DNA from 3 places in the Rhizobium sp. FG96 genome. Region 3 is predicted to be linked to each of the others. Evidence: riboswitches for the same ligand, from Rfam matches in the RefSeq annotation. Region 3 holds a riboswitch; each other region holds the start of a gene.
The links. A riboswitch is a leader RNA that binds a small molecule or an ion and turns the genes downstream of it on or off. The one in region 3 is predicted to bind cobalamin.
Positions count from the first base shown of each region.

Region 1: linked by a shared signal. The riboswitch ahead of cobU (bifunctional adenosylcobinamide kinase/adenosylcobinamide-phosphate guanylyltransferase) and the one ahead of nrdH (glutaredoxin-like protein NrdH) in region 3 are both predicted to bind cobalamin.
Region 2: linked by a shared signal. The riboswitch ahead of nrdH (glutaredoxin-like protein NrdH) and the one ahead of nrdH (glutaredoxin-like protein NrdH) in region 3 are both predicted to bind cobalamin.

Region 1 is NZ_JBMDIL010000011.1:195,456-206,304, reverse strand. Features, by position in the region: gene cobN (cobaltochelatase subunit CobN) at 1-2,242, opposite strand, end outside; gene cobW (cobalamin biosynthesis protein CobW) at 2,246-3,295, opposite strand; gene cobU (bifunctional adenosylcobinamide kinase/adenosylcobinamide-phosphate guanylyltransferase) at 3,300-3,812, opposite strand; cobalamin riboswitch at 4,139-4,531, opposite strand; gene ACODR6_RS22000 (chloride channel protein) at 4,754-6,544, shown strand; gene ACODR6_RS21995 (cobyric acid synthase) at 6,541-7,995, opposite strand; gene ACODR6_RS21990 (glycine betaine ABC transporter substrate-binding protein) at 8,446-9,444, shown strand; gene ACODR6_RS21985 (hypothetical protein) at 9,543-9,893, shown strand; gene ACODR6_RS21980 (entericidin domain-containing protein) at 9,897-10,052, opposite strand; gene ACODR6_RS21975 (LysR family transcriptional regulator) at 10,150-10,849, opposite strand, start outside.
Region 2 is NZ_JBMDIL010000002.1:572,081-582,929, forward strand. Features, by position in the region: gene ACODR6_RS05980 (peroxidase family protein) at 1-1,300, opposite strand, end outside; gene ACODR6_RS05985 (sensor histidine kinase) at 1,711-3,153, shown strand; gene ACODR6_RS05990 (response regulator) at 3,308-3,976, shown strand; cobalamin riboswitch at 4,159-4,382, shown strand; gene nrdH (glutaredoxin-like protein NrdH) at 4,636-4,857, shown strand; gene nrdI (class Ib ribonucleoside-diphosphate reductase assembly flavoprotein NrdI) at 4,870-5,280, shown strand; gene nrdE (class 1b ribonucleoside-diphosphate reductase subunit alpha) at 5,250-7,409, shown strand; gene nrdF (class 1b ribonucleoside-diphosphate reductase subunit beta) at 7,615-8,589, shown strand; gene ACODR6_RS06015 (efflux RND transporter periplasmic adaptor subunit) at 8,596-9,483, opposite strand; gene ACODR6_RS06020 (DUF1656 domain-containing protein) at 9,480-9,689, opposite strand; gene ACODR6_RS06025 (FUSC family protein) at 9,696-10,849, opposite strand, start outside.
Region 3 is NZ_JBMDIL010000020.1:315-7,501, forward strand. Features, by position in the region: partial or broken gene nrdE (class 1b ribonucleoside-diphosphate reductase subunit alpha) at 1-1,487, opposite strand, end outside; gene nrdI (class Ib ribonucleoside-diphosphate reductase assembly flavoprotein NrdI) at 1,547-1,945, opposite strand; gene nrdH (glutaredoxin-like protein NrdH) at 1,957-2,178, opposite strand; cobalamin riboswitch at 2,425-2,639, opposite strand; gene ACODR6_RS29480 (GNAT family N-acetyltransferase) at 2,722-3,297, opposite strand; gene ACODR6_RS29485 (methionine synthase) at 3,450-4,478, opposite strand; gene ACODR6_RS29490 (DUF1852 domain-containing protein) at 4,506-5,555, opposite strand; gene ACODR6_RS29495 (LysR family transcriptional regulator) at 5,699-6,580, opposite strand; gene ACODR6_RS29500 (acyl-CoA thioesterase) at 6,573-7,187, opposite strand, start outside.

The sequences.
Region 1 (10,849 bases), on a different contig from region 3:
TTGCGAACAAATCCCCCGCAATCGCCCGCTGCAAACTCTGATCGCCACCCTCACCCAGTCCGCGCGGCACTCGCGCCAGCGCCACCGTCAGGTCCGTCAGCAACCGCCCCTCAGGCGACACCCCAAACACATGTAGCCCGTCGCGGATCTGCATTTCCTTGAGGTCGCAGAGATATGCGTCGAGCTTCTTCAGCGCCTCGTCCTCAGCCTCGCCCTTGGCAATCCCGGCATCGCTGTCGAGACCGATATCGGCGACGAGGTCGAGGATCTGTTTCGACAGCAACCGGATGCGGCGCGGATCGCCGCCGGAGGCCTCGTAATATTCGTCGACCAGCGCCTCCAGATCTTTGAGCGGCCCATAGCTCTCGGCCCGCGTCAGCGGCGGCGTCAGGTGGTCGATGATCACGGCGGCGGTGCGGCGCTTGGCCTGCGTGCCCTCGCCGGGATCGTTGACGATGAAGGGATAGAGATGCGGCAGCGGCCCGAGGATCGCTTCGGGATAGCATTCCTCCGACAGCGCCAGCGCCTTGCCCGGCAGCCATTCGAGATTGCCGTGCTTGCCCATATGGATGACGGCATCGGCGCCGAATTCCTGGCGCAGAAAGGCGTAGAAGGCGAGATAGCCATGCGGCGGCACCAGATCCGGCGAGTGGTAGCTTTCCTTCGGATCGATATTGTAGCCGCGCGCTGGCTGGATACCGATCAGCACGTTGCCAAGCCGCGAAAACGGCAGGGCAAAGCCGCCATCGACGAAATAGGAATCAGTCTCCGGACCGCCCCATCGCGCCGTCACCTCATCTTGAATCTTTCTCGGAAGACTCTCGAAGAAAGCCTTGTATCGACTCGATGAAAGCCACTCACGGATCGCGCGCCCATCGCGCCCGGAATTGGTAGGCCCGTCCATCAGATGCCGCATCAGCGCATCGCCATCAGCCGGGTACGCATCGACGCCGTAACCCGCCTCGCGCAACGCCTTCAGCACCTCGACGGTCCCCGCTGGCGTATCGAGCCCGACCCCGTTCCCGAGCCGCCCGTCGCGGTTCGGGTAGTTGGCCATCACAAGCGCCACCCGGCGCTCCGCCATGGTCTTGCGCCGCAGCCTCGCCCAATGGGCGGCAAGTCTCGCCGTATACCGCATCCGCCCGGCATCCGGCTCGCTGCCGACGATATTGGCTTCGACATTGGCATCGTAGCGCGCCGCCGCCTTGAACGAGACGGCACGCGACAGCACCCGGCCATCGACTTCGGGAAGCGCAACGTTCATGCCGAGATCGCGGGCCGAGAGACCTTGCGATGAACCGCTCCATGCCTCCTTCGAAGAGGCCGAGAAGATCGCCTGCAGCACGACGGCGCCGCTGGCCTCGAGGATGGTGGGTTGGCGGTCCGCGCCCGGCGCGGAGACCGCAAATCCTGTCGTGTTGACGACGATATCGGGTGCGGCGGCGGCGAAGACGCTTTCGAGGATGCCGGTGGAGACCAGATCCTTGAGGCTATAGGCAAAGACCGGCAGCGGCCGCAGGCCTTCCGCCGCCAGTGCCTCGATCATCGCTTCGATCGGCTTGGTTTCGCCGCTCTGGACGAGGGCGCGGTAGAAGCTGATTGCGGCGATGGGGGCTTCGGCGGATGTCGAGGGGGGTATCGCGGACCGCAGCCGATCCGAAAGCGCCCGCCACTCCTCAACCCCGACAACACCTCGCCCCGGCCACCAGATCCCCGCCTTCATCAACGGAGCAGCCGCACCCGGCTTCTCGCCGCCGGCAACCATTGCCACCGCATAATCCAGAAACCGTCGCGAGTTCTCGTCGCCGCCCTCGATCAGATAGGACCAGAGCGCATTGAGATCATCGAGATCGACATTGGAAAATGGCGTCAGCCCGGCATCCGGCTTGGAATCTCCGGGCAGCACCGCAATCCGCGCGCCACTGCGGGCCGCGCAGGCATGCAGTGCCTCGAGAGCATAGTGAAAGTAACTCGCCCCCCCGAGCGCCCGGACGACGATCAGCTTCGCGTGCCGCGCCGTCCGCTCGACATAGGCATCGACAGACATCGGGTGTTTCAGGCTCATCAGGCTGGCGACGCGCAGCGTCAGCGGTGAACCGCCGCTCTGACCGTAGGCGGCGGCGATTGCCGAAAGCTCCGTATCCGCCGCAGAAAGGAACAGGATGTCGCCGGGTGACTGGCCGAGATCGATCGCCTCGTCACCGTCGCTGATCGTTCCTTTCTGGGCGAGGAGTAGATGCATGGATCAGACCAGCGCCTCGATCGCCTTGCGCACGGCAGCTTCGTCCATATCGTGCAAGCCGATGACGACGAGGCGCGTGCCGCGGGTTTCGCCCGGTGCCCAGGCACGGTCGAAATACTGGTCGATGCGGCTGCCGACAGCCTGGATCTGCAGGCGCATCGGCTTGCCGGAGACATCGGCAAAGCCCTTCAGGCGCAGCACGTCATGCTGTGCGATCACGCCCTTCAGCTTCTCAATGAAACCGGCGGGATCGGCAAGCGTGCCGAGCTCGACGACGAAGCTGTCGAACTCGTCGTGGTCATGCGGCGTGCCGTCTTGGTGCTCCAGCTCGTGATGGGACTTGCGGTTGGCGATGTCTTCTTCCGTGCCGATGCCAAGGCCGAGCAGAACGCTTGCCGGGACATCGCCGTTCTTCGCTTCGATCAGCGCAGGTTTGCGTGAAATACGCGACGCAACCTCGTCGCGGACACGGATAATGCCGGCCGCATCGAGCAGATCGGTCTTGTTGAGCACGATCAGGTCGGCGCAGGTCAGCTGATCCTCGAACAGTTCCTCGATCGGGCTTTCGTGATCGAGGGATTCGTCCTCGACGCGGCGTGCCTCGACGGCATCGTGGTCATCGGCAAAGCGGCCGGCCGCGACTGCGGCGCTATCGACGACGGTGATGACGCCGTCGACAGTGACTTCGCTGCGGATATCCGGCCAGTTGAACGCGGCGACCAGCGGCTGCGGCAGCGCCAGACCCGAGGTCTCGATGACGATATGGTCGGGGCGCTGGTCGCGCTCCAGGAGCTTGGTCATCGTCGGAATGAAATCGTCGGCGACGGTGCAGCAGATGCAGCCATTGGTGAGCTCGATGATATCGTCCTCGGTGCAATTTTCAGCACCGCAGCCCTTCAGCACATCGCCGTCGACGCCGAGATCGCCGAATTCGTTGATGATCAGCGCGATCTTCTTGCCGCCGGTATTGGAAAGCAGGTTGCGGATCATCGTCGTCTTGCCGGCCCCGAGGAAGCCGGTGATCACGGTTGCGGGGATTTTCTGCTGGTTCATTCGTTCAACCCTTCATCTTCAGCGGCAGACCTGCCGCGATAAAATACACGTCCGCGGCTGAGGCTGCGATCATCTGGTGCAGCCGCCCGGCATGGTCGCGAAAATCCCGCGCCATCCGGTTTTCGGGAACGATCCCGAGGCCGACTTCATTGGAAACGAGAACGAGCCGCGCCTTCGCCTTCGGCAGCCAGGCCGCGAGCGCGGCACTTTCCGCCGCCACATCGCGCTCGTCCATCATCAGATTGGTGACCCAGAGCGTCAGGCAATCGACAAGGATCGCCCGGCCCTCGCTATCGATCGCCGCAAGCCGTTCGGCAAGCTGCAGCGGCTCCTCATGCGTCTGCCACGACGGCCCGCGATCGGCCCGATGCTGCTCGATCCGCGCCCGCATCTCGTCATCCCATGCTCGCCCCGTCGCCAGGTAGTGACGTTCGAGACCGGTAGCGGTGATGAGATTTTCGGCGAAGCGGGATTTGCCGGACCGGGCGCCGCCGAGGATGAAAGTCGCACTGCTCATGCGAAGGCCGCCGTCCTGGGGCACATATCTCTCGGTCTTCCCTCATTCCTGTGCTTGTCACAGGAATCCAGCCACGGCGCGTCTGCGCCGTGAATGAATCGCAGCAACAAGGAAATGAGTCTCTCGTGCCCAAGGACTTGGGCACGCTGGATTCCTGTGACATCCCGTGGGCGCAGCCCTAAGGCCACAGGAATGGGGGTAGAGCTAGCAACACCCAAAGACCCGGGCGCCTCCCCCTTCCATCGCACCGCCAAAGACGGCACACAAAACTCTGTTTCAGCCATGACAACCTCCGTGCTGGCAGCGGGCGGGAATGCCCAAGGGCTCTTCGCCCGGCACAGATGGCAGGTCTCCTGGCTCGCGGTTGTCGGCCCCGACAGGGACGGCCAAAAGGCCATCCCTGATCGTGCCAGCGGATCTTCCTCGCCTTCCCGGCTGCATTCTCGTGAAAAGGCGGACGATTCGTAGAATAAGAGGCGTCCTGCCCCGGCTGATCACGATGCATTTCCAGTGGCTTTTCCGGTGTCCGTCAGTCATTGCCCTGCTGCGGAATGCAGCGATCAGGCAGTGGTGCCGGTGCACCGGATGGAAGACCCTGACCGCTCTACAGTCGCGGGGTCGGCTGTGATGAAGGCGCCCGGTTTGGGTCCGCCCCGTCACATTCCCTTTTCATCCCGGGCAGCAACCGCCGCCCCGGAACCATCCGTAATTGAACGCATCGTTAGGCGTGCCGCGATGCGAAGTCAATCGATGCCAGGGCAATCCAAACAGCCCGCCCTTAACCCTACTGAGTCTACCAAACAGATAGCCTATTAAATTCATTGACTTAAGGCGACATTTCGCTTGCGGCCGCCTCTCTTTTGCTGCAATTGCTCGCGAAATCATGCGGCGCAAAAAGCGCGCTTCCTTGATCCTGCATTCCATCGCCTAGTTCTCTCATCATGCTCACGAAAACCGACATCGGCCGCCTGGCGCGGCGCCATCTCAAATTCGATATGGCGCGGCTGCGCGCCCTGGCGCGCCAGAATGAAATGGGCATGGTTTTCGCGGGCGGCGCTGTCGGCATCATCGCCGGTTGCGCGGTGACCGGCATGAGCCTGATCTCGCGCGAAATGCACAGCCTGATTTTCGGCATCAGCGATGTCGATCGCCTGAGCTCGTCCGAAATCGACAACAAGCTGCTCCTGCTCTTGGCGCCGATCTGCGGCGGCCTGCTTCTCGGCCTGCTGCTGTTCATCCTTAGCAGAACGCGCAAGAAGCCGATGGTCGACCCGATCGAGGCGAATGCGCTGCATGGCGGCCGCCTGTCGCTGACCGATAGCGTGATCGTCGCGATCCAGAACCTGATCTCCAACGGCTTCGGCGCCTCGGTCGGCCTTGAGGCCGGCTATACGCAGCTTGCGGCCGGTCTGGCCTCCAAGCTCGGCCTGAAGCTGCAACTGCGGCGCGCCGATCTGCGCGTCCTCGTCGGCTGCGGCGCGGCCGGCGCCATCGCCGCCGCCTTCAACGCGCCGCTGACGGGCGCCTTCTACGCTTTCGAGCTGATCATCGGCACCTACACGATCGTCTCGCTGACCCCCGTCGTCGTTTCCGCCCTGCTCTCGACGCTAATCGCCCGCCTGCTTGCCGGCAGCGACTTTACCATCGATGTCGGCCAATTCGGCAGCGTCGTTCCGGCCGACTACGTTCCGGCGATCCTGCTCGGCGGCTGCTGCGCCGGGGCCGGCATTCTGATCATGCAGGGCGTCTCCTTCATCGAGGAACTGGCGCGCAAGAGCTCGGTGCCGACCTATGCCCGCCCGGCGCTCGGCGGCATCGTCGTCGGCCTGCTGGCGATGATTTCGCCGCAAGTGCTCTCGGCAGGCCATGGCGCCCTGCATCTCAACCTGTCGCATCAGGTGGCGATCCCGGCGCTGATCGGCATTCTGCTGTTGAAATCCTTCGCCTCCGCCGTATCGATCGGCTCCGGCTTCAGAGGCGGCCTGTTCTTTGCCTCGCTGTTCATGGGCGCCCTGCTCGGCAAGCTCTTCGCCTATTCGGCGCCGTTCTTCGCGCATGCGTCACTGACACCGGAGGTCTATGCCGTCGTCGGCATGAGTTCGCTCGCCGTCGCCATCATCGGCGGACCGTTGACGATGACCTTCCTGGCGCTCGAGATCACCGGCGACTTCCCGATCACCGCGCTGGTGCTCGCCGCTGTCATCACATCCTCGCTCGTCGTGCGCACCACCTTCGGCTACTCCTTCGCCACATGGCGCTTCCATCTGCGCGGCGAAAGCATTCGCAGCGCCCATGATGTCGGCTGGATCCGCAACCTGACGGTCGGCAAGCTGATGCGCGCCGACGTGAAGACCGCCAATGTCGCGACCTCCGTCGAGGAGTTCAAGAAGACCTTCCCGGCCGGTTCGACGCAGCGCGTCATCCTCGTCGATGACACCGGGAAATATGCCGGCCTCGTCCTTGTTCCCGAAATCCATTCCAATCCGATCGATACGGATGACGAGGGCAAGGGCCTGGAGAGCTTCATCCGCTACAAGAACGACTTCCTGCAGCCGCAGATGAACGCCAAGCAGGCCGCCGCGATCTTCGACAAGACCGAGAGCGAAGCGCTCGCCGTGCTCAACAATCTGATCGAGCGAAAGGTCGTCGGCCAGCTCAGCGAAAGCCATACGCTGCGCCGTTATACGGAAGAACTGGACCGCCGCCGCCGCGAGGTCTCTGGCGAAATCTAGCCCAGCAGCCGCTGCAGCCAGTCGCGATCGAGATGGCGCTCCAGCTCGGCCGCCACGTCATCCAGCGCCCTGTCGACGCTTTCGGCATAGCTCTTCCGTTCGCCTGCGAGACCAAAACTTTCGAGCAGTCGCGCGCGGTAGGCGTCGCTCGAAAACAGCCCGTGCAGATAGGTGCCCATCACCCGGCCATCGGTGGAGATCGCACCGTCAGGCAAGCCGTCGATTTGGGCGGACGGGTGGTCGCAATCCGCGCCTTCCGTCACGCCCAGATGGATCTGATAGCCGGAAAGCGGCGTGCCATATTCGGCGGAGACAGCACGGCTGTTGCGCACGACCTTCTCAGGCGCCATTACCGTCTCGACGTCCAGAAGGCCAAGGCCTTCCGTTTCGGCTGCACTGCCTTCGATGCCGAGCGGATCATGAACCTTGCGCCCGAGCATCTGGTAGCCGCCGCAAATGCCGATCACCCGCCCGCCACGCCGCATATGGGCCGCAAGATCGCGGTCCCAGCCGGCTGCGCGGAAATCCGCGAGATCGCTGATCGTCGACTTCGAGCCCGGCAGAACGACGAGAGCGGCATCATCAGGAAGACGGTCGCCGGCCTTGACGAAGACAAGCTCGACATCCTCTTCCGCGCGGAGCGGATCGAGATCATCGAAATTGGCAATCCGCGGCAGCACGGGTACGGCGACTTTCAGCGCCGCCGGCTTCCCGCGCGCCAGCTTTTCGAGAACGACGGAATCTTCGGCCGGAAGGCCACCAGCCGCCTTCAGCCAAGGTACCACGCCGAAGCACGGCCAGCCCGTATAGCGCCCTATCGCAGCAATGCCGTCATCGAAGAGCGAGACGTCGCCGCGGAACTTGTTGATGATATAGCCGGAGATCATGCCGCGATCCCGCACATCGAGGATCGCATGCGTTCCGACCAACGAGGCGATGACGCCGCCGCGGTCGATATCGCCGACCAGCACGACCGGCACGCCCGCCCGCGTGGCAAAGCCCATATTGGCAATATCGCCCGGCCGCAGATTGATCTCCGCCGGAGATCCCGCGCCCTCGACGATCACAAGGTCGGCGCCTTCAGAAACCATCGCGAAGCTGGAGAGAACATACTCGAGCAGCTGCGGTTTCAGGCGCTGGTAGTCGCGCCCTTTCGCCTGCCCCCAGACCTTGCCCTGCACGACGATCTGGCTGCCATTCTCCGATTGCGGCTTCAGCAGGATCGGGTTCATGTGAACGGAGGACGGCGTGCGCGCGGCAAGCGACTGCAGCCACTGCGCCCGGCCGATCTCGCCGCCGTCATCGGCGACGGCAGCATTGTTCGACATGTTCTGCGGCTTGAAGGGGCGAACGGTCAGACCGCGATTGGCCGCCAGCCGGCAGAGCCCGGCGACGAGCACCGTCTTGCCGACATCCGATCCTGTTCCCTGAAGCATGATGGCTCTGGTCATGGATGACGCCTACAACGCGTTGCCGCGCGCGGTCAACGGCAGGTCCCAAAACGCGAAAACCGCGCCAGCCGGGAGCCGCGCGGTTTGCCGTAAAACTCTGGCGTATCGCCCATACACGGCGAAACTCGTGCTCTCCGGGACGCAGAACCTGATCCGGAGAACCGGCGGTTTGTCCCCCGCCGTGGTTACACTGATAGCGCGACATTCTTACCGGAGAGTTATTGAGCTCTTAAGCAAAGATGAATTTCGACCTTTTTTGAACTTTTATTGACCGCGACGCGAAACGCACTCCTGCACTCACCTAACGGAAAGCTGCGTGAACCCGTAATATTAGCCGATACAAATCAAAGATTTAGCCCAGAAAAATTCAACCTGAGAAAGTTGATCTCAACCTTTTCGGCATTACCATCGGCAAAATAAAAAATCACAAGTGGAACAAAGGAAGCGCAGATGAAGGCCGCATTGAGAATGCTGTTCCTGTCAGCCATGGCCTGGGCCTGCGCTTCAGCTGCCGTAGCGGCAGGTTGCGGCGCGGTGACGATCGCCGAGATGAAGTGGGGGTCGGCTGCGATCGCTGCCAATTTCGACAAGATCATCCTGGAGGCCGGCTACGGCTGCAGCGTCGAGATCGTCCCCGGCGATACCATGCCGACTTTCGCATCCATGGATGGCAAGGGCACGCCCGATATCGCGCCCGAGCTTTGGGTCAAGGGCGTCGAGATCGAACTCTCCAAGGCGATTGCCGCCGGGCGGCTGGTCGAGGGCGCCGATATCCTCGCCGATGGCGCTGTCGAGGGCTGGTGGATCCCGAAATTCGTTGCCGATGCCAATCCCTCGATCAGGACGATCGAGGATGCGCTGGCAAGGCCCGATCTGTTCCCCGATGAGAACGACCCCGCAAAAGGCGCGGTCTTCAATTGCCCGACGGGTTGGAGCTGCAAGATCACCACGCAGAACCTGTTCAAGGCCTACTATGCCGAAGCCAAGGGCTTCAACCTGATCAGCGCCGATACGCCGAAAGACCTGGACGCCTCGATCGCCGATGCCTTCGAGCGCAAGCGCGGTTGGCTCGGCTACTACTGGGCACCAACCGCCCTCATCGGAAAATACGACATGATCCGCCTCGGCATGGGCGTCCCCTATAGCGAGATGGAGTGGAACACCTGCACGGCAGTCTCCGGCTGCGCCCGCCCCCGGCGCAATGCATACCCGACCTCGCAGGGCGTCACCGTCACCACGAAGGCCTTTGCCGATCGCGCCGGCCCGGCAATGGACTACCTGCGCAAGCGCAGCTGGGATAACGGCACGATCAACGACGTCCTCGCCTGGCAGGACGAGAACAGCGAAAGCAGCCGGAACGCCGCCGTCTATTTCCTGGAGAACTATCCGGAACTCTGGACCACCTGGGTTCCCGAAGAGATCGCGGCACGGGTCAAGCGGGCGCTCTAAATCGCTGCAAGCTTCGCGAAGGCCAGAGCGGGCAAAAGGAAGAACCGATAACGACCGCGCCTCTGTTGCGCGCCAAAACGATTTTCTTGAGGTACCCGATGACCACAGCCGCTTCCTTCCCCGATCGCGAAACCGTTGCCCAGAAGTTCGCCGGCGCCAGTGACGCCGACAAGTCCTATATCGAACTGCTGATGGAAAACGTCGCGCAGGACGACAATCTGGTCGACGGCCTGCACCGCTATCTCGATCTCTCCGCAGAGAGCCGCTTCCTGAATTCGCTGAAGCTTGAGACGACGGGCACATGGATTGGTACGGCTGCACCTGCCCGTCTTCAGATCCGGCTGATGGAGGCCGCCAAGTCGAGCCAGCATCCGGCCTATCAGGCCTTCCGCAATGGTCTCTCCCGCTCCGGCGGCCTCGAGAAGGCTTATCCGGCAGCCAAGATCTGATCGTTAATGGCGCGCCGCGCGGTCAACCGAGCGGCCGGCATCCTGCGTGGCGTTGACGGCATTGGCCGTATCGCGGCCCATGCCGCGGATCGTGTTGCCGCAGGAAGACAGGGCGAGCAGAAGCAGGAAGGCAGCACCGATTTTGGCTGTCGTCGTCATTTTGGAAATCCTTTGCAAATATGACCTCTCCGAAGCGGCGGGCGCCGCTCCGGGCGATTAACGCGCCAAGGCCAAAAAGGTTCACGCCAATAATGGCTTAGGCGGCGACGGCCTTGGCTTTTTCGGCAAAGGCATGGCGAATGCTGTCGGCCACCGCCTGCATCGGCCCGGAAAGCTGCGATGCCGTCAGCAGCCGGATTTCGAAGGAGCCGAGTTCCGGCAGGCCTTCCTGAGCGCCGAGGATCACCATGTCTTCGCTGACATAGGAGCGCGGCAGCGGCGCGATCGCCAGATCGGACACCACGGCAGCGCGCTGCGCCATCGTGTGACCGCTGAGATAGGCGACACGATAGGGCCGCTTGTTGCGCTCGAGCTGCGCCAACGCTTCCTGGCGCCAGATGCAGCCCTCTTCCCATATCGAGATCGGCAGCGGCTCCTTGCGATGCGCCGTGCCGCACTTGGCGCCGGCCCAGACGAGCTTTTCGCGATAGACGATCTCACCGCCGGTCGGGAAAGGCCTGGTCGCGAAATTGACGAGCGCCAGATCGAGGCGCTGCTCTTCCATCCGCTTCTTCAAGCCGATGCTCATGTCGATCGTCACATCGACCATGATGCCGGGGTAGCTCTCGGCAAAACTCTTCAGAATGCTCGGCAGCAGCCGCTCGCCGATATCTTCAGGCGCGCCGAGACGGACGACGCCGCTAAGTTCGGGCATGATGAAGCGCGAGACGGCCTCGTTGGAGAGCGCCAGGATATTGCGCGCATAGGTCAAGAGCAGCTCGCCATGCTGCGTCAGC
Region 2 (10,849 bases), on a different contig from region 3:
CGACATCGTCGGCATCCGCAACCAGCACACCACCGGCGATGACCGGTACTGCGGCATGGGCGATATCGTCGAGGAAGGCGTGGCCGATGCGAATGGCGCCGGCTGTGCTGACCGGGGCGCCCGGCGTGCCGGAGACGACGATGTCGTCAGCCGTGTTCGGGATGCCGTCGGCGCCAATGCCGGTGATGATCTGCGCATAGCCGTTGGCATCGGGGATGAAGCGACCATAGGGATCGGTGCGCAGCAGCGGAATGTTGGTGACATCGGCATCCGTCAGCTCGATTCCGAGCATCTCGCGGGCCTGTGTCTTGATGTCGGCCCAGGTCGGCAAGCCGCGGGCGCCATCGAGCAGGTTGCCGGTCGCGACCGGCTTGCCTTCGTGCATGACATATTCGCGCAGGAAGACCTGATGCGAGGCATGCGAGGTATAGGTCTGGTTCTGGTCGACCCAGGGGGTCGTGGTGTTGGCGGCGACTTCGCCGTCGGCGTCGCGGCTGGCGCGGGTCAGAACCATGAAATTGGTATGCGGCGATGCAGGATTGTAGAGCGGGTCATCCGGCGACAGCGGAATATAGACCGTTCCGGCGCCGCCCTTGGCCACGAGGTCGAGGCCGTGGTCGAAGAACTGGCCGAACAGCGTGAACATCGAGTTGTAAGGTGCGGAATCGCCGATATCGGGCGAGACGTTTTCGAAGGTGTAGACGTAGACGGGCGTACCGGCCGCGGCGAGAACGGTGCCGTCGGGACCGATCACGTCATTCGCATGGACGACGGCGGCGCCGTTGGCGTCCTGCATCGGCGCGCGGGTCGCCGTCTTGCCCTCGGCGAGCATGGCGTCATAGACCATGATCGCGGCCGGGTTATTGCTGGTCTGATCGACGATCAGGTTGGAGATGATGCGCGGATCGGCATCGACGACGGTGCCGGGCGCCAGCATCGGGTTGCCGGTCGGCGTGCCCGGCGTATAGTTGCCGTTGGTCAGGTAAACCGGATTGGCCGGTGTCCCGAACATCTGTGTGTCGTCGTTCTCGTTGAGGTAGTTCGGCTGCACCAGCGGCGTGAACGGCTGGTCGGCTGCGCCCCAGGTTTCCTTGCCGTCGAGCAGATTATTGTAGCTGCCGTCGACGGTTCTGAGGCCATAGGGCAGGAGATGCGCCTGCGGCGCACCCGTTCCGGTGGCGCCGGCTGCCTCGCCGGCTTCGGCGACGAGAGCCGCGAGGTCGCCACCGGCCGCATGCTGTTCGGCGATGGCGATCTGCTTCAGGATGAATTCGAGATCGTGTCTTACCAGCGTTACCATTTTCCCCTCCGTCGGCGCGCTGTCCCGGCGCCTGGTTTTTCGCAAACTTGTCCTGTCCGCCGGATCGCGCTGCGAAGCCGGCGGGGTTGAATTGCCCCTGATGTTTCAAGAAGCCCGCCTTGCACGGCCGGCTTGGGATGATGCGATCTTGCGGAAAATTGCCGGGGTTTTGAACGGCGCATGGTCGGACGATGTTTTCGATGTTCGTCCACCGGCGGAGCAGGTCTTCGGTCCTTATTACTCCGGGAGCAAAGTCCTATGATGAATTGGCCTTTGGTCTGATAGCATCGGCCTGGGTCTATAGTATAAAAATGGTCCTTTCTTTCGCGCCGCAATACTGCGACGATAGAGGCCTGATCGGCATTGGGGGACGTTTTGCCGAATAAATACTTTAGGGTGGGGATATTAACGTGCATGAAGAGGTGAAGGAGCCAGCGCAGCAGCGCTCGCCGCTGTTCACGCATGTGATCGCCTGGGTGGCGCACCGGACGCTTTCGACGCAGTTTCTGATTGCGAGCGGCCTCGTCATTCTGATCGCCACGCTCTCGGCTGGCTATCTGACGACGCGGCTGGTGTCAGACAAGGCGCTGAACAGCAAGGCGGGGACGACAGCACTTCTGGTGCAGAGCCTGACGGAAGCTGAGGTCCAGGCGCTGGCGCTCTCCAAGGTTCTTCCGGCCGCCAGCATCGAGCTTCTGGATTCGCTGTTCGACGATCCGGATTTCAAGGTGCGGTTTCCGCATCTGGAAATCTGGGCGACCGATGGGACTGTCGCCTATTCGCGCGCAAAGCCAATGATCGGCCAGCGTTTCGAGTTTCCCGATGGGCTGCAGCGGGCGCTAAAAGGTGAGATCGTCGCCATCTACGCGGATCTCAAGGCCGCCGAACATACCTTCCGCAATATCAATACGGAATATCTGGAGATCTACAGCCCGCTCCACGACCAGGCTTCCGGGCGCATCATCGGCGTCGCCGAGATCCATGAGGAGCCGAATAGCTTCATGGGCGAGCTCGCCCGGCTGCGGATCGTCACCTGGGCGACCGTCGCGCTGTTTTCGTTCGTCGTCATGCTCGGCCTGTTCCTGATCGTCAGGCGCGGCAGCCGGACGATCGAGACCCAGCGCCATGCGCTGAGTCACCGTGCCGAGGAGGCGGAGCTGGCTTCCAAGGAGCTGATGGAGCTGCGCGATACGGCGCGGCGGGCCTCGATGGAGCTCGCCAACATGAACGAGACCTTCATCCGCCGCATCGGCGCCGATCTGCACGACGGCCCGGTGCAACTGATGACGCTCGCCATCCTGCAGCTCGACGAGCTGCGGGACCTGACCCGCAAGGACGAGCGCGACAGGGCTCTCGACGCAACGAACAAGGCGCTGGGCGAAGCGCTCATCGAAACGCGCACGGTGACGAAGTCGCTGCTCCTGCCGGAGATCCTGCATCTCTGGGCCAAGGACGTGGTGGCCGAAGCGATCAAGCAGCACGAGGCGCGCACGCGAACCAAGGTCGCCTTCACCTCAAGCGGCACGAATGCCGATCTGCCCCCGGCGCTGAAGACCTGCATCTACCGCTTCGTGCAGGAGGGGCTCAACAATGCCTACCGACATGCCGGCGCCAACGGTCAGCGTGTCCGATGTCGGATCGACATGCCGGTCGTCTCGATCTCGGTCGAGGATGACGGTCTGCCTCCCGGGACGCTGCCGCTTGCGGCGCGCGAAGGGGGAATGGGGCTTTACGGCCTTCGCCAGCGCATCGAAAGCTTCGGCGGGTCGCTGACCATCGGCAAGCGCCCGGATGGCGGCATGGTGCTGGCGATGACGCTGGAATTGCAGCAGGCGGATGCCGCCGCCCATTGAGCCGGAACTAGCCGAATTGATAGGTAGCTATAAGCATAGATGTGGAATAGACACAAATACGATGAAGTTAACCAAGCATTAAAATCCAGCTTTATGTTTTGCTCTGATTACATTAGATCTGTTGGATAGAAAGACGAGGGGGTTATTCGTCATCATGTCTATCTCGGTCGCGTTCGTAGATGATCATCCAATATTACTGGATGGACTGGTTAATCTTTACTCCGCTAAGGATGACCTCCGGGTCACGGCGCGCGGTGAGAATGCCATCGACGCCCTGAAGATCGTCGAGGAGCATCGTCCCGATGTCCTCGTCACCGATCTCAGCATGCCGGGCGACACGCTGGCGGCGCTTGAGCTGATCCAGAAGAACTACGAAAGCACCAAGGTCGTGGTCTTCACCGCGACTGCCAATATCGACACGGCGATCCAGGTTCTCAATCTCGGCGTCTGCGGCTATGTGCTCAAGGGCAGCACGGCACGCGATCTCTACGAGGCGATCAAGATCGTCCATGACGGCAGCACTTTCATCACGCCGGGCTTCGCCACCAAGGTCATCCTGTCGATGAAGACGGCGGAAATCCGCCGCAAGGCGCAGATGCAGAAGCGGCTCAGCGCCCGCGAGGAACAGATCGTCAACTATCTGCTGCAGGGCAAGACCAACCGCGAAATCGCCAGCATGCTCGACATCAGCGAGAAGACCGTCAAGCACTACATGACGCTGCTGATGCAGAAACTCGACGCCCGCAACCGCGTCGAAGTCGTGCTTGCGGCGCAGAAGCTGCAGGCGCCGGTTGAGGCCAGCGCTCCGCAGATGCTGTCCTAGGCTCATGGCCAAGGCGGCTCCTAAACTAGGGCAGGTTGGCCAATTTAGCAGAGTGTGAGAACGGATAAACGCGGCTGGCATTGGCCCCCGCGTTTACTCCCTATTCACCATGTTCACCAGATTTCCCCACCTTCCTCAGTGCTGTTGGCAAACAAATTATTGACGCTGATTTTGACTCGCGTACTATATCTAGTGTTCGAGGTTCTCACGATTCGTATGGGTCGTGGGCTAAGACGGGAATTCGGTGAGACCCGCTGCAAAGCGGGACAATGCCGGAGCTGCCCCCGCAACTGTGAGCGGCGAGCATCTGTCCCATTTCGGGTCACTGGGTCATGAAGACCTGGGAAGGCCGGGATGAATGTGATGATCCGCAAGCCAGGAGACCTGCCTTGAGCGAAAACGTCCACGGGCGGGGTGTCCGGCAGGCGAGCGATGAGGTGCGCGCATGATGCGGCTCTTCGCTTCCTCCGGTGTGTCCTGCATGAGCCACTTCGGGGTGAGGTCTAATGTCTTTGAGTTTCAGATCATACCGGCGCGAATGACGGGCTGCTGACGCCCGGCAATCGGCAACGGCTGCCTTCCATTTCGATCTTCCCAAGCGCGGACATCGGCGGATGTCCGAACGATATCCCATGCCTTCCAGTCACGAGGTTTTCCCAATGAGCATCACCGTCTACAGCAAGCCCGCCTGCGTCCAGTGCACCGCGACCACCCGCGCCCTCGACCGCCAGGGCATCGACTACACGATCATCGACGTTTCCACCGATAGCGCTGCCTACGAGCTGGTGCAGGGCCTCGGCTACCGCCAGGTTCCCGTCGTCATCGCCGGCGAGCAGCATTGGGCCGGCTTCCGCCCCGACATGATCAGCGCGCTCACCTGATCGGCTGCCGCGATGGGCGAGATCGTCTATTTTTCCAGCCGGTCGGAGAACACCCATCGTTTCGTCGAGAAGCTCGGCCTTCCCGCGCAGCGCATCCCCATCACCGGTGAGACCCTGCAGGCAGGGTCGCCCTACGTGCTTGTCGTCCCGACCTATAGCGGCGAGGGCGGCAAAGGGGCCGTGCCCAAACAGGTGATCCGTTTCCTCAATGATGCGGCAAACCGTTCGAACCTTCGCGGCGTGATCGCTGCGGGCAACAGCAACTTCGGCGAGACCTACGGGCTTGCCGGCGACATCATCTCGCGCAAATGCCAGGTGCCGTACCTCTACAGGTTCGAGCTTCTCGGCACGGCCGACGACGTCGCCAATGTCAAACACGGATTGGAACGATTTTGGACACGGCAGTTCTCGAGCGCCCCTTGAAGGCGCAGGCCGCTGATGCCGCGCTGGATTATCACGCGCTGAACGCGATGCTCAACCTTTATGACGGCGAGGGGAAGATCCAGCTGGACAAGGACCGGCAGGCGGCCAAGCAATATTTCCTGCAGCATGTCAACCAGAATACCGTCTTCTTCCATAACCTCCGGGAGAAGCTCGATTATCTGGTGACCGAGGGCTATTACGAGCAGGAGGTTCTGGACCAGTATTCGTTCAATTTCGTCCGCGATCTCTTCGACCACGCCTACGACAAGAAGTTCCGGTTTCCGACCTTCCTCGGCGCCTTCAAATATTACACCAGCTACACGCTGAAGACCTTCGACGGAAAGCGCTATCTGGAGCGCTACGAAGACCGTGTCTGCATGGTGGCGCTGGCGCTGGCGCGGGGCAGCGAGGCGCTCGCCCGCGACATGGTCGATGAGATCATTTCCGGCCGCTTCCAGCCGGCGACGCCGACCTTCCTCAATGCCGGCAAGAAGCAGCGCGGTGAGCTTGTCTCCTGCTTCCTGATGCGGGTCGAGGACAATATGGAATCGATCGGCCGCTCGATCAATTCGGCGCTGCAGCTTTCCAAGCGCGGCGGCGGCGTGGCGCTGTCGCTGACCAATATCCGCGAGGCCGGTGCGCCGATCAAGCATATCGAGAACCAGTCGTCGGGCATCATTCCGGTGATGAAACTGCTGGAAGATGCGTTTTCCTATGCGAACCAGCTCGGCGCGCGGCAGGGCGCGGGTGCGGTCTATCTGAATGCTCATCACCCCGACATCATGCGCTTCCTTGATACCAAGCGCGAAAATGCCGACGAGAAGATCCGTATCAAGACGCTGTCGCTCGGCGTCGTCATCCCCGACATCACCTTCGAGCTCGCCAAGAACAACGAGGATATGTACCTGTTCTCGCCCTATGACGTGGAACGCGTCTACGGCGTGCCCTTCACCGAGATCTCGGTCACCGAAAAGTATCGCGAGATGGTGGCCGACAGCCGCATCCGCAAGAAGAAGATCAAGGCGCGCGACTTCTTCCAGGTGATCGCCGAAATCCAGTTCGAGAGCGGCTATCCCTACATCATGTTCGAGGACACGGTGAACAAGGCGAACCCGATCGCCGGGCGCATCACCATGAGCAATCTCTGCTCGGAGATCCTGCAGGTCAGCGAGGCCAGCGAATATAACGACGACCTGTCCTACAAGCATATGGGCAAGGACATCTCCTGCAATCTCGGCTCGCTGAACATCGCGGCAGCAATGGATTCGGCCGATTTCGGCAAGACGATCGAGACCTCGATCCGGGCGCTGACGGCGGTTTCCGACATGAGCCATATCTCCTCGGTCCCGTCGATCGAGAAGGGCAATGACGAAAGCCACGCCATCGGTCTCGGACAGATGAACCTGCATGGCTATCTCGCCCGCGAACGCATCCATTACGGCTCCGAAGCAGGCGTCGATTTCACCAACATGTATTTCTATACAGTGACCTACCATGCCATCCGCGCGTCGAGCCGGCTGGCGGTCGAGCGTGGCCAGAGCTTCAAGGGTTTCGAGAATTCGAAATATGCGTCCGGCGAATATTTCGACAAATACACGGAGCAGGAATGGAAACCGGCTACACAGACGGTTGCCGATCTGTTCACAAATGCCGGTATCGAAATCCCCACGCAGCAAGACTGGCTGGCGCTGAAGGAAGCGGTGATGTCCGGTGGGCTCTATAACCAGAACCTGCAGGCCGTGCCGCCGACGGGGTCGATCTCTTACATCAACCACTCGACCTCCTCGATCCACCCGATCGTCTCGAAGATCGAGATCCGCAAGGAAGGCAAGATCGGCCGCGTCTATTACCCGGCCGCCTTCATGACCAACGACAATCTCGACTACTACCAGGATGCCTACGAGATCGGGCCGGAGAAGATCATCGACACCTATGCGGCGGCCACCCAGCACGTCGATCAGGGCCTGTCGCTGACGCTGTTCTTCCGGGATACCGCGACGACCCGCGACATCAACAAGGCGCAGATCTACGCCTGGAAGAAGGGCATCAAGACCATCTACTACATCCGTCTTCGCCAGATGGCGCTGGAGGGGACACAGGTGGAAGGGTGTGTTTCGTGCACGCTTTGATTTGAGGCCTTGCCGCTTTAGCAACGCTTGAGCCCGGAGCCCCTCATCCGCCTGCCGGCACCTTCTCCCCGCTGGGGAGAAGGGAAGGCGGCGCCGCATTCCGATCGTGGTTTGGTGTAGGGCACGTCCCCTCTCCCCCACAGGGAGAGGGTTAGGGTGAGGGGGCCGCGTCCTCCAACAGAACTGATTGAGGAAAGACACACCCATGAACATGCATGCCAAACCTGCATCCCGCATCCGCGCCATCAACTGGAACCGCATCGAGGACGACAAGGATCTCGAGGTCTGGAACCGCCTCACCGGCAACTTCTGGCTCCCTGAAAAGGTGCCGCTATCGAACGACATTCCCTCCTGGGCAACGCTGAAGCCCGAAGAGCAGCAGCTGACGATCCGCGTCTTCACCGGCCTGACGCTGCTCGACACCATCCAGAACGGCGTCGGTTCGGTGAAGTTGATGGCGGATGCCGCGACCCAGCATGAGGAGGCGGTGCTTTCCAACATCTCCTTCATGGAAGCGGTCCATGCGCGCTCCTATTCGTCGATCTTCTCGACGCTCTGCCTGACGCCGGATGTCGACGACGCCTATCGCTGGTCGGAGGAGAACGAGTTCCTGCAGCGGAAGTCGGCGCTGATCATGGAGCAATATGCCTCCGGCGATCCGTTGAAGAAGAAGGTCGCGAGCGTCTTCCTCGAAAGCTTCCTGTTCTATTCCGGCTTCTATCTGCCGATGTTCTGGTCGAGCCGCGCCAAACTGACGAACACCGCCGACATGATCCGCCTGATCATCCGCGACGAGGCTGTTCATGGCTATTATATCGGCTACAAGTTCCAGCGCGCCGTCGAGCGCCTGCCGGAGGCGAGCCGCCAGGAGATCAAGGACTTCGCCTTCGATCTGCTGCTGGAGCTCTACGACAACGAGGCAAAATATACCGAGGCGCTCTATGACGGCGTCGGGCTGACCGAAGACGTCAAGAAGTTCCTGCATTACAACGCCAACAAGGCGCTGATGAACCTCGGCTATGAAGCGCTGTTTCCGCCGGAGGCCTGCAAGGTCAATCCGGCGATCCTGTCGGCGCTCTCGCCGAATGCCGACGAGAACCACGACTTCTTCTCAGGTTCCGGTTCGTCCTACGTCATCGGTAAGGCGGTGGCTACCGAAGACGAAGACTGGGACTTCTGAGAAGCCTCAGTTCAGCGATGCGAGGTCGCCGCTATGGCCGCCGACCTCGACCGTTGCCGTCAGGCCGGCGATCAGCTTGATGTCATCGGGCACCTTGTCGAGATTGATGCGGACGGGAACGCGCTGCGCCAGGCGCACCCAGCTGAAGGTCGGGTTGATATTGGCGAGCAGACCGGTGCCTGACGTCCGCTCGCGATCCTCGATGCCGGTGGCGATGCTGTCGACATGGCCTTCCAGCGTCTGGCGATGGCCCATCAGATGGATGGTGACGCTGTCGCCGACATGGATGCGCGGCAGCTTGGTTTCCTCGAAATAGCCTTCGACGCGCAGCGAATCCGTATCGACGAGCGCGATCTTCGCCGTTCCCGCCGTGACGTAGTCGCCGGGACGCAGGCTGAGGTTGGAAACCGTGCCGTTGACGGTGGCCTTGACGGCCGAGCGGTCGAGATTGAGCTGGGCCAGGTCGCGGTTGGCGACGGCCTGGAGGTAAGTGGCTTCGGCCTGGTCAGCGGCGGTGCGCGCCTGTTCCTTCTGTTGCATGGAGGCAGCGTCGCCGAGCCGCTCCTGGCGTTCGGTCTCGCGGCGGGCCTGTTCGAGGGCCGCCTTGGCGCCTTCGAGGGCCGCTTCGGTCTGAGCGAGCGCAATCTTGAAGCGTTCGCCATCGACGCGGAAGAGGACGTCGCCCTTCTTGACCGACTGGTTGTCCTTGACCGCGACGTCGCTGACGAGGCCGGAGACATCGGGCGCGATGCCGACGACATCGGCGCGCAGGCGCGCGTCGCGCGTCCAGGGTTCATCCATGTAATGCACCCAGAGGCCATGGCCGGCATAGGCGGCAGCGGCAACGAAGGCGAGGGTGACGATCAGGCGGGAGATTGATTTCAGCGTGTTCATGCGAAGTACCAGCGTGTCAGAGAGGAGACCGCTCCAAGGAGCAGCACATAGAGGGAGAGATCGAAGAGGCCGCGGTGCCAGACGAGCGAATAGGCGCCGAGCCAGCTCAGTCCGCGGCGGACGATCATCACGAGAAGAAGAGAGAGCACCATGAGAACGAGAAGGCGCGGCACATAGACGCCATAAAGATCGAATTCGGCAGGCATGACGGTTTACTCGGCTGCAATCTGAAGAGGGGCGGGGATGGCTTCGGGGGCCGGCCAATGTTCCGGCGGCGGCGCCTCGGGGAAGAGTGCGCGGCGGAGGCCGACCAGCGCATCGATATTGTCGTGGGTCTCGGTCTGCTCATGGGCGATCGTTCCCAGGCTGTCGTCAATTGCCGCCCGTAGCGTATCGGGAGGATCGATCGCCTGGCCGGCATGGAGCCTCGAGCGGTAGAAATCGGAAACGCCTGTCAGCACGCGGCCGATGGAGACGGCGCTCGCGCCGCTCAGTTCCTTCCGCTTCGTCTGCAGCATCAAGACGTTGAAGCCGAGACGGACATCGGCAAAGCCGTCGACCTTCTTGAGTTCCCGGTCTTCGACTGCGGCCAGGCGTGGAACGAGCTGGCCGAGGCGGTCGAGAATACGTCCGGAAAGCCGCTCGTGATCGGTGCGGCGCTCGCCGGCTGCCGTTTCCGCCAGGTCCTTCCATCCAGCACGCACCAGCCGCCAGGCGGCAAGTTCGGCGCCGAAGGGCCTTGCGATCAGCGTCCAGACGAGGGCAAAGCCGATGCCGGCAAGGGCTGCGATCGCCTCGTTGGTGAAGGTCGTGAAGTCGGACGTATAGCGGTCCTGCAGGGCAATGAAGGAGGCGCTGTTCACCGAGAGCAGCATCGCCAGCATGTTAAACTGCGGGCGGGTGATCAGAAGGCCGAGCAGCAGGAATGGCGGGGCGAAGGCCACCACCAGGAGCTCATAGGAATTGACCGCTGGCAGGATGGCAAAGATGTAGGTGAAGGAGATGACAAGGCTCACCGCCGACCAGATGAACATCGAGCGGATGAAGGGTGCTGGGCGATCCATCGCCGCAAAGAACGAGCAGGCGACGGCCGCCATGGTCACGAAGCCCGCGCCGTTCTGCCAGCCGGTGAAGATCCAGAAGAAGCAGGCAACCGCAATGCCCGCCACGACCGAACCGGCGGCAAACGCAATCAGCGCGAAATCATAGTGCCGGACGCGACCAACCACCTGGCGATGGCGGAAAACGGGATGCCAGGGGCCTGCATGACGGCCGCTGGCGATCTCGTCGCGCAGCGTCAGGCAATCGTGCCAGAGATCAACGATCTCGCCGAGGCGGGCGAGGGCGCTGCGATAGAGGAGCGCAT
Region 3 (7,187 bases):
CCCTTCTCGACGGCAAGGCGGTTGGACGCCTTCAGCGCATGATAGGTCACCGTGTAAAAGTAGATGTTGGTAAAATCGATCCCTTCTTCAGAGCCATAGAAGATGCGCTCGCGTGCGAGATAGCCATGCAGGTTCATCTGACCGAGCCCGATGGCGTGGCTGTCGTCATTACCCTTGGCGACGGATGGCACCGACATGATGTTGCTCATTTCGGAGACAGCCGTCAGCGCCCTGATCGACGTTTCGATCGTCTTGCCGAAATCGGCACTATCCATCGCGGCGGCAATGTTCAGGGAGCCAAGATTGCAGGAAATGTCCTTGCCCATCTGAGCGTAGGACAGATCATCGTTGAACTTGCTCGGCTCACTCACCTGCAGGATTTCGGAGCAGAGATTGCTCATCGAGATACGGCCGGCAATAGGATTGGCGCGGTTCACCGTGTCCTCAAACATGATGTAGGGATAGCCGCTCTCGAACTGGATTTCGGCAATCACCTGGAAGAAGTCGCGCGCCTTGATCTTCTTCTTGGCGATACGGGCATCCTCGACCATCTCGCGATATTTCTCCGTCACGGAGATCTCGGTAAAGGCCACGCCATAGACGCGCTCCACGTCATGGGGCGAGAAGAGGTACATATCCTCGTTGTTTTTCGCGAGTTCGAAGGTAATGTCGGGGATGACGACACCCAGCGACAGCGTCTTGATGCGGATCTTCTCGTCGGCATTCTCGCGCTTGGTGTCGAGGAAGCGCATGATGTCGGGGTGATGGGCGTTCAGATAGACGGCACCCGCACCCTGGCGCGCTCCGAGCTGGTTGGCATAGGAGAAGGCGTCTTCCAGAAGCTTCATCACCGGAATGACGCCGGAGGACTGGTTCTCGATCTGCTTGATCGGTGCGCCCATCTCACGCAGATTGGTGAGCGAAAGCGCAACACCGCCGCCGCGCTTGGAGAGCTGAAGCGCCGAATTGATCGAGCGGCCGATGCTTTCCATATTGTCTTCGACACGCAGCAGGAAGCAGGAGACGAGTTCGCCTCGCTGTTGCTTGCCGGCATTCAGGAAGGTCGGCGTTGCCGGCTGGAAGCGGCCGGAAATGATCTCGTCCATGAGATCACGGGCAAGCTGCTCGTTGCCGCGGGCAAGCGTCAGCGCCACCATGCAGACGCGGTCCTCATAGCGCTCCAGGTAGCGCTTTCCGTCGAACGTCTTCAGCGTATAGGACGTGTAATATTTGAACGCACCGAGGAACGTCGGGAAGCGGAACTTCCGTGAATAGGCTTCATCGAACAAATCGCGCACGAAGTTGAACGAATACTGGTCCAGAACCTCGCGCTCGTAATAGCCCTCGGTCACAAGGTAATCTAGCTTTTCCCGCAGGTTATGGAAAAAGACCGTGTTCTGGTTGACGTGCTGCAGAAAATACTGCTTGGCCGCCTGCCGGTCCTTGTCGAGCTGGATACGGCCGTCCTCGTCATAGAGGTTCAACATGGCGTTGAGGGCGTGGTAATCCAGCGCAGGTGCAGTGGCCTTGGCTGGCCGCTCGAGTTCTAGTGTTTCCAAAATCGTTCCAGTCCCTGTCTAACGGCGGTCACGTCTTCTTGCGTTCCGAGAAGCTCGAACCGGTAGAGAAGCGGCACGCCACATTTGTCGGCGATGATCTTGCCGGCGCGCCCATAGGCCGCGCCGAAATTGGTATTGCCAGCGGCAATCACGCCGCGGATCAGGCTTCGATTGTCCGGATTGTTGAGAAAGCGGATGACCGGTTTTGGCACCGCGCCCTTGTCCCCGCCGCCGCCATAGGTGGGCGTCACCAGCACGAACGGGGCCTCAACCACGGGCGGCTCCTCGGCTACATCGATCGGAAGGCGCAGTGCATCGCAGCCGAGCTTTTCGACGAAGCGGCGAGTATTCTCCGAGGTGCTGGAGAAATAGACGAGACCGCCCACGGGTCCTGAACTCAGGCGAGCGCGCTGATCATATCGGGACGGAAACCCGCCCAATGCTGCTCACCGGCGATGACAACGGGCACCTGCCGATATCCGAGTTCTGACACCAGTGCGAAAGCCTGCGCGTCTTCGGAAACGTCGACGACGGTGTAATCAATCCCCTGCCGGTCAAGGGCGCGGGTGGTGGCGGTGCATTGAACGCAGGCTGGCTTGGAATAGACAGTGATCGACATGGCTTCCTCGTGATGCTGGACGCAGAAAGATATGTCCGGCCTGGCATCAGACCGGAGCGAAACAGGGCTTTGATCGACATGGACGTCGAAAATGGACGCAGCCGAAACGACTACGGATCAGCGATGATCTGGAATTGTGAACTCATGGCCTTCACCCCGAAGCAGACAGATAGCGGGGCAACAAGGACGGCAAGCGACCGGCTTTATCCGGACGCAACATACCGCACCCTGCCGGACACCCCGCCGGCGGACGTATCGATCAAGGCAGGTCTCCTGGCTCACGGGTCACCGCACCTTTTCCGCCTTCCCGGGAATTCCCAGTGGCATGATGAAAAAGGCACTCGCCGTTCACAGTTGCGGGGGCAGCCTCGGCTTCACGGACATCATGTCCACTACCGAATTCCCGTCTTAGCCCCTGATCCGGTTTCGAATCAAAGGGAACCTCGAACACTACATATGGTAGACGAGGTTAAATCTGCGTCAACGGATATGATGCGCCTGTGCCAAATTCACGGGGGATAACTGGCTCCCGACCGCAGATCGTCAGTCCTTCCTGGTCAGAAGCGACTTGTCAAAGTCCACGCTGGTATCCGTCCCCTTTGCCGAAGGGTACGAGAACCGGCCGAACTCGATGTAACCTTGACTTCGCCAGAAGCTGAGGGTGTCAGGTGTTTGCGCATCGGCATGCAGATAGGATGTGACATACCCAAGATCGCGCGCCTTCTCTTCCAGGGCAGAAGCGATCGCACGGCCCAGGCCTTTCCGCCGCAAGTCGGGTTCAAGATAGACCCGGACGATCTGGCACACGCTGGCGGCGTCCCGATATCGATCTTGCAGCCGGATCGCCAGGGCAGGCTTGTTTTGAAGACCGTAGAGGCCTCCGGCGGCGACAATGCGCTGTTCTTCGTCGCGCACGACCAGGAAGGCGCCGCGTTTTCCTTTCGAGAACCAGCTCTCCGGGGATGTGTCCGAGAGCGAATCCAGATCCGTGTGCCATGCCGGCGTATAGTCGATCTTGTAAAAATCCTTGATGATCCGCAGGCAGAACGCGCGGGCCTCAGTCCGCGTAGCCAATGGAGCGTCATCACTGAGCCAGAGCAGCGAAGTGTATGTCATCATAGAGGCCGCTCCGATGGCAGGGCTGTCGGTTTGGAGGAAGCCTCCTCATGCTAATGAAGACGCTGGCGCCAGGCTAGTGGAGCTTTGCCGCCTTCTGTGAGGAAGAGGCGAAGATGTCCAGGCGCGCGCGGGAGAGCATTTCACTCCCCGCATCAGGCAGACAATTCCCTGCGGACGATATCCGCGCCTGCGCTCAGGGCCTTCAGCTTGCCTTTCGCCACACGGCGGGACAGCGGGGCCATGCCGCAGTTCGTGCAAGGGCAAAGATTTTCGGCATCGACGAACCGGAGAGCCTTTCGCAAGGTTGCAGCAACCTCCTGCGGCGTCTCGATTGTATTGCTCGCCACGTCGATCGCACCGACCATTACTTTCTTGCCGCGGACAAGCTCGATCAGATCCATCGGAACATGGGAGTTGTGGCATTCCAGCGAGATCATGCCGATGCTGGATTTCTGCAGGGTCGGGAAGGTTCGCTCATACTGCCGCCACTCAGAACCGAGCGTTTTTTTCCAGTCGGTATTGGCCTTGATCCCATAGCCATAGCAGATATGCACCGCCGTTTCGCATTTGAGCCCTTCGATCGCCCTTTCCAGGGTGGGAACACCCCAGTCGTTCACCTCATCGAAGAAGACGTTGAATGCCGGCTCATCGAACTGAATGATATCGACACCGGCAGCCTCGAGTTCCTTCGCTTCTTCATTGAGGATCTTGGCGAACTCCCATGCCAGCTTTTCCCGGCTCTTGTAGTGGTTATCGAAAAGTGTATCGATCATGGTCATCGGGCCGGGAAGCGCCCATTTGATCGGCCGCTTGGTCTGCTTGCGCAGGAACTTGGCATCTTCAACGAATACAGATTTCTGCCGAGACACAGCGCCGACGACCGTCGGGACGCTCGCGTCATAGCGATCCCGAATTCTGACCGTCTCACGCTTTTCAAAATCAACGCCGTCAAGGTGCTCGATAAACGTCGTGACGAAGTGCTGACGCGTCTGCTCGCCATCGCTGACGATATCAATGCCCGCTTGGCTCTGGTCATCGAGAGCAAGGCGAAGGGCATCTTGCTTGCCTTCGGTTAATTCCTCACCTTCCAGTTTCCACGGCGACCAGAGCTTCTCAGGCTCTGCAAGCCATGAAGGCTTCGGCAGGCTTCCGGCAGTGGATGTGGGCAAAAGTGTTTTCATGGCATTCGACCTTGTGATTTTGGTTCGTCAATGGGCGTGTCTGGCGGACCACTGTTCAAGAATGTGCCCGTAGGGCTTGATCAGATGGTCCTCGGCGAACTTGCCCTGCTCCACGGCAAGCCGGCTCCGCTCTTCCCGATCGTAGATTATGCGGGTCAGGGAGTAGTCCTGATGTTTCAGGCTCGGCTGATAGACGCTGCCGGACGGTGAATTGGCATTGTAGATTTCGGGGCGATAGATCTTTTGGAACGTCTCCATCGTGCTGATCGTGCCGATCAGTTCAATATTGGTGTAGTCACTCAGCAAATCGCCTGAAAAATAGAAGGCAAGAGGCGCAACGCTGTTCGGCGGCATGAAGAAGCGAACCTGTAGCCCCATCTTCCCGAAATATTCGTCGGTCAAAGAAAACTCATTTTGCTGGTATTCGATACCGAGTATCGGATGCCGATTTTCAGTCCGACGATACATCCTGCTGCTTGATGCGCTGAGGCAGATGACCGGGGATTTAAGAAAATGATCCCTGTAGGCCTTTGAATTCACGAACGATTTGAACAGGTTTCCGTGCAGATCGCCAAAATTGTCTGGCGCGCCGAATGTGGGCCGATCCTTATTGTGGTTTGGCAGCACGACGCTGAAATCATAGTCACGGATGTAGGAGGACAGGTTATTTCCAACAATGCCGTCGATGCGCGCATTCGTGGCGCGATCGATGATTGTCGTTTTCAGGATCTCGATGACGGGGAAGGCGTCAGATTGGCCTCGAACATTGGTCGCAAGCTCCACAGAGACTATGTCGAGGGCGACGGAATAGCGGTCACCCGTAGGATTGTCCCAAGGGGCCAAAGCGTTGAAGCGGTTGTCGATCATCTTCAATGTGTTGCGAAGATTTTCCTGACGGCCCGCTCCCCTGGCGAGGTTGGCGAAGTTTGTCGTGATGCGCGTGTTCACTGCCGGAACGTAGTTCTCATCGAAGGGAATACTCTTGAGAGCGAAATGAAAGCCCGTGTCCTGCACCTCATCTTTCTGTACATCCGAATTGAAAGCGGGGTCGCTTCGTTTCTCCTTTATCGCTCTCATCGCTTTTCTCGCCCTCTACTCATAAGTGCTGCAGAAATCTACTGCTGATTTGTGCCTCCTTATGTCTGAGCTTTTGAGAGAGAAAAATTGATTTGATTTCACACAATCATGAGCGGCTCTCATGCTTTGGAATGCAGGCTTTCTCACGAACGGCGCGACGTCGTGAGAAAGCCTGCGATGAAATCGATGGCCTCGTCCCCACATCTCAGTCCGAGATGAATGCTCTTGTGGATCCCGGCCTGTCCGATCCGCACTGGACGGACTCCAAGCGTTGCTGCCTCCTGACGCACCAGCCAGTCTGGAATAGCGCTGACGCCGCGGCCGGCCGCCACGAGCTGAAGCATCATTTCCGTGGTCTCGACATTGCGATGGTGGCGCGGGCTGCAATTGGCCGGCACCAGAAACTGCGTGAATACATCCAGCCGCTGCGGTGGCACCGGGTAGGTCAGGAGCGTTTCATGGGTGAGATCCGTCGGATCGGCACAGTCCCTGTTCGCAAGCGGGTGGGAGCTTGGAACTGCGAGCACGAGCTCATAATCAAACACCGGCACATAAAGAATGCCCGGCGCCTCGATTGGATCTGGAGTGATCAGGATGTCGATCTCATGGCCCGTCAGCGCCGACATACCGCCAGATGCGAATGAAGTCGTCAGCTCGAGGTCCACCTGCGGCCAGTCCATAAGGTAGGGTTTTGTCACACTCATGAGCCATTGATGGCAGGGATGACATTCCATGCCGATTTTCAAAGAGCCCCGCTGCCCCTGACGATAGTCCATCAGCACATTTTCAGCTCTCTCGATCTGGGGCAGGACACGCTGCGCCACCGAAACAACGTAGCGCCCAGCCTGTGTGAGACGCAGATTGCGGCCGTCCTTCTCCCACATCGCCACGCCATAGCGGTCTTCCAGCTTTCGGATCATATGGCTGAGCGCGGACTGGGTCACGTTGAGCCGTTCCGCGGCTGCGGTCAGACTTCCCAGGCGATCCACTTCGCGCAGGATCGATAAATGCTGACGGTCAAGCATGAGCGTGTCCGTTCTCGCTGCTGGAAGCTGCTGTAGCGAGGGCTCTCTCGGCAATGGAAATTGGCCGGCTGTCTTCGCCGACCGCCACCATGTTGAAGCATCCAGTGGCGGTAATGGATCTTTCGCCCGTCAGCAGATTTTCCGACCACAGCTTTGTCTCAACCCGCATCGAGCTGTGACCAACACGTTCGATACGAGCCTCCGCCTCGACGATCTCCCCGATCTCAATGGGTCTCGCAAAGTCGACACGCTCGGATGACGCCAGGACCACCAGCTTGCCGGAGTAGCGCGACGCTTCCACGAAGGCGGCTTTTGTCATGAAGGAGATGGCCTCGCCACCGAACATCCGCCCGACACTGTTTGCCTGATCCGGGAATACGATATCCACCATCCTGACACCCGCCATCGAGAGCGGCGTCACCATGGGCAGAAGTTCCGGTAAGGAAAAATCCCGAGCATTCTCTCCGTCGGGAATGGCCACCATATGAAAGATCCCGCGAGTGCAGGCATGTCGTTGATGCCCAACGACGGTCTCCGCGAACATCTCGACCTCGACCGTCAGAGATCTTCGCCCAGCTCTGACCGGTGTCGCCGAGAATTCAACGAT